One region of the Diaphorobacter sp. MNS-0 genome, then DNA from elsewhere that is predicted to be linked to it. Evidence: predicted binding sites of a transcription regulator. Region 1 holds the regulator's gene; each other region holds the start of a gene.

Region 1 (2,265 bases):
CAGTGCGCCGTATGCAGGTCGATTTCACGGCTGAGGTAACGCAAGTAGACCTCTGCCCGCTCTGGATGCCGGGTAATGATTTTGTTACACGCGCAGTAATAGCACAGCGATTCACAAAACGGGATGTGGACATAAAGCGACAAAGGCATCGCCTTGGCTACCGACCCCACGCGACGCTGCTGCAGCGCAAGGATGTATTCCCGCTCGCCAAAAGCCTCGACAAAACGATCAGCAGTCGGATAAGAGGTGTAGCGCGGCCCTGGGACGTCAAAGCGACGCAGGAGCTCTGTTGTAACAACGGTCATGACGGGATTCCTTGCACTTTCATATCACTGTGCCGTAGAGTCCCCCATGAGTCCTTGACGTTGATCAAGCGCCCATAAGGTCCTTGTGGCGACAATTTGACTTCGGCTCAAAGTCGTCCAACGGCCTACGGCATTCCATGTCTCCCAGCCGTTCAGAGGTAAGCTCAAGCCATGAACAGGGTTCCCATGCATACGAATCTCCAGACCATCAAAGTTGCCTGCTCAAACTGCAATCTGCGTGAGCTGTGCATGCCCGTGGGTCTGGACGACCAGCAACTCAAGCGCATCGATGACATTGTTGCTGTACGACGCAAGATCAAGCGTGGCGGCACGCTTTTCCGGAACGGTGAACCCTTCACATCCCTTTTTGCTATCCGCACCGGATTCTTCAAGACCTGTGTCGCCACCGAAGACGGTCGCGACCAAGTGACAGGTTTTCAAATGGCGGGCGAGATCATCGGCCTGGATGGCATCGTGAGCGACCGTCACACTTGCGATGCGGTAGCGCTTGAAGACGCCGAAGTATGCGTCATGCCTTTCGATCGTATTGAAGAGTTGTCGCGCGAAGTAACGGCACTACAGCACCATGTGCACAAGATCATGAGCCGCGAGATTGTTCGCGAGCATGGGGTCATGCTGTTGCTGGGGAGTATGCGTGCCGAGGAACGCCTTGCCGCATTCCTGTTGAATCTCGTACAACGCTTGCATGCCCGGGGTTTCTCACAATCCGAATTGGTGCTGCGCATGACACGCGAAGAGATCGGCAGCTACCTGGGATTGAAACTGGAAACCGTCAGCCGCACGTTTTCGAAGTTCGTGGAAGAAGGTATTGTGGAAGTAAAACAGCGCCATGTGCGCATCGTCGATACCGATGCGCTGAAGCGAATTGTCAACAGCCAGCAAGCCTGCCATTAACAGGCTGCTGAAATACTCCCCAGCGTCCGAACCTGTTCAGCGGCTGTAGCCGCATTTTTCCGTATCCTGAAAATCAGCCCCTCAAAATCGCCTGCTTTCAGTCGCAAAGCACGGTTTTTTGCCCCTTTTGCCTTTACACCTGCCCCTGCAGACGGATTAGCCCCAGGCTGCGCAGTCGCGTGAGGTTGTAGCCCGCCATCGTCAGCACAAACAGCTGATCAACCTTCTTGATCCCGCGCACCACCACCTGACGCATGTGCCCCACCGTCTTGGCCCAGCCAAAGCCTTGTTCGATCAGCTTTCTCTTTTGCTGGGAGATGGCGTAGCCTTCGCTGTCTGCAATCGCGTCAGGAACTGCCGACTGGCGCCCTGATTTGTTCTGCGCCACATGGGGCAGCACGTTCATCTCTTGCAGCGCGTCGATGAACTCCCTGGCGTCGTAACCCTTGTCTGCGCCCAGCGTGATCGTGATGGGGTCATCGCCGGGCAGTGCCTGTCGCGCATCGTTGATCATGGCCTTGGCCGCTTCGCGCTCTGCATATCCGTCGGCCTGTGTGACCACGGCGCTGACCACCAGCCCGTGGCGGTTGTCGGTGAGTGTGTGGCCCATGAAGCGCAACTCACTGGCCGTCTTGCCCTTGCGGTACAGCCTTGCATCCGCGTCCGTTGTGGACTCGTGGGTGTCGTTGCTGCGCTTTTGGTCTTTGAAGTTCCCCGCGTCGGTATCGTCGTCGCCCTGGCGGTCTTTGCGCACAAAACTCTTGTGGCCCGCCCAGGCCTGGATCAGGGTGCCATCCACGCTGAAGTGCTCGCCCGAGAGGAGTTCCTGCTCCTGGGCTTGCTGCACGATCTGGTTGAAGAACTCGATGACCGCATCGTGCTCGATCAGGCGTTCGCGGTTCTTGCTGAAGACGGTAGGTACCCACACGGCATCGTCCATGGCCAAGCCAATGAACCAGCGAAACAGCAGGTTGTACTGGGTTTGCTCCATGAGTTGGCGCTCCGAGCGCACGCTGTAGAGCACCTGAATGAGCATGGCGCGCAG
Region 2 (2,265 bases), 850 kb from region 1:
GCTGGCCCAGGGGCGAAGCCGCATGGACGATACCGGCGTGGGCCACCTCCTGCATGCAGCGCTGCGCCACCGCGCGCGCGGAAGATGCATCCGCGCCGGGCAGCAGCAGCACGAACTCCTCGCCCCCGTAGCGCGCCAGGCAGTCGCGCGGGCGGTGGGCGGCCTGCTGCAGCGCGCGGGCCACGCGCCGCAGGCACTCGTCGCCCTCCACGTGGCCGTACTGGTCGTTGTAGCTCTTGAAGAAATCCACATCGAACATCAGCAGCGACAGCGGCTCTCCGGTGCGCTGCGCCTCCTGCCATTCGCGCTCGTACACCGCGTCGAACTTGCGGCGGTTGTTCACGCCCGTGAGCCCGTCGCGGAATGACAGTTCCTGCAGCTCCTGCTGCAGTTGCAGCAGCTGGTGTTCGTTCTGCTTGCGCTCGGTGATGTCGAACATGAAGCCCACGAGCGACACCACATTGCCCTGCAAGTCGCGCACCACATGCACCACGTCGCGGATCCACACGTAATCCCCGCCTGTGGTGAGCGCGCGGTAGTCCGCCTCGTGGTCCACGCCCGACTGGGATTGCGAAATGCAGAAGTTGACCACCCGGTCCCGGTCGTCGGGGTGCATGCGGTCGGCCCAATCCTGCACGGTGCGCCAGCTGGTGGGCGCCCAGCCCAGCAGGTCCTCGATCTGCGGGCCGATGTAGGCAAAGGTCGCCGTGGCCCAGTCGATCTTCCACGGAATGGCGCGCGTGGATTCGAGCAGGGTGCGATAAAGCGCGCTTTCGGGTGGTTCATGCGGCGTCATGGGGGCTCCGGCTGGCCGTGAAAACGCAGCAAGCTTAGCAGGGCGACGCGACAGCGGCCGTGGCGGGCGCGGGACGCCACGCCGCGCCACTCCGGCACAACCTGTCGCCACGCGCCACACGCACCCGGCGCGGCGCCGCACCGCCCCAGTTTTGCAGTTCTGCTGAGCCGGCCGATCGTTCAGGCCACGGCGGCGGGCTGGGCGGGGGTGTCGTCACCCGAAGAGCAGGCCCCACCGCAGCCGTGGATCAGATCGTCGGGCAGCGCGCCCGGCTTCTGCACGCTGCCCGTGGCGGGGTCGAAGCCCACGCGGCGCAGGTGCTGGGCGAGGGACGCGTCCATGGCGTCCGTATGCTGGGGGAACCATACGGCCAGCTCTGCAGCCATCTCGCGCAGGACATGCAGCTCGCCCTGGCGCGCGCGGTCGGTGCCCTCGCGCATGATCTTGAGCACCACCTGGTGCTGCGTGCTGTGGCAGTTGCCCGCGGCAAAGCGGGTGGCCTGCATCCAGCGGTCCTCCTGGGCGAAGTGGGCGTCGGTGTGCGCCACCAGGTCTTCCCAGGCACCGATAAGCGCCGCGTCATCGGCGCTCTCCACGGCCTGCAGCAGTGCCACGAATTCCTGGTGCGTGTGGTCCATCTGCGGCAGATCCAGTGCGAGTTCCTCGGACCATTGCAATGCGGCCATGGGCGGTCTTTCCTTCCTGTGCGGCGTTGTGAAGCGGCGCGAGCTTAAGAAAAACCGCCACCGGCGGTATTGACACATGTCATGTCGGTGCCGCTGGTGGGGGACAAAAAAAGCCCCGCCAGAGGCGGGGCTGCACGTGTTTGCCGGTTTATTGGCCGTGGGTGCGCTTGGCATCGGCCACGCACTTGTCCTTGGCGTCACCGCTCATGGTGTCGCAGCGCTCCTTCGCAGCCTTGTAGTTGGCTTCGCGCTGGGCCTCTGCGGCGTCCTTCTTGGCCTCTGCGACATCGGCGCGCTTCTCGGCGGTGGAGTCGGCGGGCTTGGCCTGCGCGCGCTGCACCTTGGCGTTTTCCTTGGCGGCCACATGGGCGGCCTTGGCGTCCTTCACGCAAATGTCCTTGGCGTCGCCCTTCTGGTCGTCGCATTTTTCCTTGGCCACTTCATAGTCAGCGTCGGCACGGGCCTCGTTCACGTTGTAGGTGGCCTTGTCGCTGGGCTTGTACTGGGCTTCCAACTCGGCCTTGGCCACCTTCTCGCGGCCCTTGGCCTCCTTCATGCAGACGTCCTTGGCGTTGCCCTGCAGGGTGTCGCACTGCGCCTTGGCGGCCTTGTAGTCAGCGCCGATGCGGTCCTTGCCGGCGTTGTATTCCTCCTTGGTCATGGCCATGCCCGAAGTGGCCATCAGGGCAGCGGCCGCCAGGGCCAGCAGATTGCGTGCGTTTTTCATGGAATGTCCTCCAGATGAATGTGATGGAAATTGGATCCCGCAGGGCGCGCGAGTCG
Region 3 (2,265 bases), 440 kb from region 1:
GGGCGTGCTGGCCCAACGGCTGGTGCGCAAATATTGCGGCGAGTGCCACGGTGCAGGCTGCGAGCACTGCGGCCATACCGGCTACGCGGGGCGCACCGGCGTGTTCGAACTGCTGGTGGTGGACGACGCCATCCGCGCACAGATCCACAACCAGGCCCCGGAGGCCGAGGTGCGCACCCAGGCCCTGGCCGGCGGCATGACGCTGATGCGCGACGATGGCGAGCGGCTGATCCACGCCGGCATCACCAGCCGCGAAGAAGTGCTGCGTGTGACGCGCGACTGAGCGGACAGGCCGCAGCGGCGCCTTTCAAAAACAGGAGCGCGGCGCGCTTGCCAAGACTGGGTTTTCAATACAAATTGCATTGAAAACCATTACAGACAAGCGCTAGTAGCTCCTATATAAATAGCGCATTTCAGCGTTCACCTGCGGCCATCGGCTGGGGGGAACGCTTCCCGTGGTCCAGCCCGCGCTGCAGCTCCTTGAGCAGCAGCACCACCTGGCGCGACGCATGCTGGCAGCTCTTGAACGCCTGCTCGGCCCGCAATTGATCGCCCTGCGCCAGATGCGTCAGCAGCACGGCCGCCTGGTGGTGAAAGTACTGGTGGCGGCGCATCAGCATGTCGAAAGCAGGAAAGTGCCCCAGCGCCACGCGCCCGCTGCCGTGCAGCCAGCGGCCCAGCTCGGAACAGGTGTCGTCCACCACCGTTTCGGGGCGCAGCTGTTCGTCGCGCGCGCCCGCCAGCGCTTGGGCCAGCCAGGGCAACCAGCGCTCGTGCATGACGATGGCAGCCTCGATGTCGAACGCCGCCAGGAGCCGCGAAGCCTCTTCGTCGTACAGCACCAGCGCGCTGGCCTCGCTCGCAGGCAGCGAAGTCCAGTCCTCAGGCGCGGCCAGGCCGTCGGCACGCGGCTGAAACAAACGGCTGAAGAACCCCATAGACACTCCCCGCACGCCCCGTGCATCACTTCCTGGCAGCGTCGCACAGGACGCCAAAAGTGACAATATGTTTCGTGTGTTGATTTAAAACAAATTCAGTATATCAATAGCAAAACGCTATGCACCATGCGGGGACCACTGCAACCCCCATACCCGCGGCGCAGCACGGATTTCACCCGCTGCCCACAATCGGTGCCATGACCACACATTCCCTACCTTTACTTTCCATGCTTGATCTCGTGGCCGTGCGCGAGGGCGGCACCGTGGCCCAGGCACTGCAGGTCGCCGTGCAGACGGCGCAGCATGCGGAGGCGCTGGGCTTCAAGCGCTACTGGCTGGCCGAGCACCACAACATGCCGGGCATCGCCAGCTCCGCCACGGCCGTGCTGGTCGGCCACGTGGCCGGGGCCACGCGGTCCATCCGCGTGGGCTCGGGCGGCATCATGCTGCCCAACCACGCGCCGCTGGTGGTGGCCGAGGCCTTCGGCACGCTGGCCGAGCTCTACCCCGGCCGCATCGACCTGGGGTTGGGCCGCGCACCCGGCACCGACGGCGCCACCATGCGCGCCCTGCGCCGCGACCGCGTGGAGACCGAGGCCGACTTCCCCCGCGACGTGGCCGAGCTGCAGCAGCTCTTGGCGCCCGCGCAGCCGGGCCAGCGCATCACCGCCGTGCCGGGCGCCGGCACGCAGGTGCCCCTCTGGCTGCTGGGCTCCAGCCTGTTCTCGGCGCAGCTGGCGGCGCAGATGGGCCTGCCCTACGCCTTCGCCTCGCACTTTGCGCCGCGCATGCTGCACGCGGCCATCGACATCTACCGCCGGCTGTTCCGCCCCTCGCCGGCCTGCGCCAAGCCCTACGTGGTGATCGGCGTACCCGTCATCGCCGCACCCACCGATGACGAGGCGCAGTACCTCGCCAGCAGCACCTACCAGCGCGTGCTGGGCATCCTCACCGGCCAGCGCGGACTGCTGCAGCCGCCCGTAGAGGGTTATCTGCAGAGCCTCGCGCCGCAGGAGCGCGCCGCCGTGGCCGACTTCCTCGCGGTCGGCGTGGTCGGTGGCCCGCAGACCGTGCGCGAGGGCCTGCAGGCGCTGGTGGCCGCCACGCAGGCCGACGAATTCATGCTGGTGAGCGACGTGTACGACCCGGCGCTGCGCCTGCGCTCGCTGGACATCACCGCCCAGGCGCACGCGGCACTGTCACCCGCAGCGGCTACCATGGCGGGCTGAACGGGTCGACTGCGGCCCGCCCAGTTTGCCCCTGCTCGCCCACCGCCGCTGACTTTCCCGCATGCCCGCCTATTCCTTCGAAGCCCTGGACGCCCAAG

Evidence for each region. The regulator FNR, encoded in region 1, switches genes on or off when oxygen is low (the NO sensors DNR and NnrR bind a similar motif). The targets are predictions, from matches to a motif close to TTGATNNNNATCAA.
Region 2: a site for FNR is predicted at 1,552-1,565, ahead of K2L43_RS01485 (hemerythrin domain-containing protein). Genes of this name have one in related genera too.
Region 3: a site for FNR is predicted at 1,018-1,031, ahead of K2L43_RS03545 (CZB domain-containing protein). Genes of this name have one in related genera too.

The regions. Positions count from the first base shown of each region.
Region 1 covers NZ_CP080761.1:1,168,973-1,171,237, reverse strand. Annotated here, with positions in the region: gene hemN (oxygen-independent coproporphyrinogen III oxidase) at 1-305, opposite strand, end outside; gene fnr (fumarate/nitrate reduction transcriptional regulator Fnr) at 477-1,220, shown strand; gene K2L43_RS05590 (IS5 family transposase) at 1,354-2,265, opposite strand, start outside.
Region 2 covers NZ_CP080761.1:317,113-319,377, reverse strand. Annotated here, with positions in the region: gene K2L43_RS01490 (sensor domain-containing diguanylate cyclase) at 1-796, opposite strand, end outside; gene K2L43_RS01485 (hemerythrin domain-containing protein) at 976-1,482, opposite strand; gene K2L43_RS01480 (hypothetical protein) at 1,631-2,209, opposite strand.
Region 3 covers NZ_CP080761.1:731,602-733,866, reverse strand. Annotated here, with positions in the region: gene K2L43_RS03550 (GspE/PulE family protein) at 1-283, shown strand, start outside; gene K2L43_RS03545 (CZB domain-containing protein) at 414-938, opposite strand; gene K2L43_RS03540 (LLM class flavin-dependent oxidoreductase) at 1,136-2,167, shown strand; gene gspF (type II secretion system inner membrane protein GspF) at 2,229-2,265, shown strand, end outside.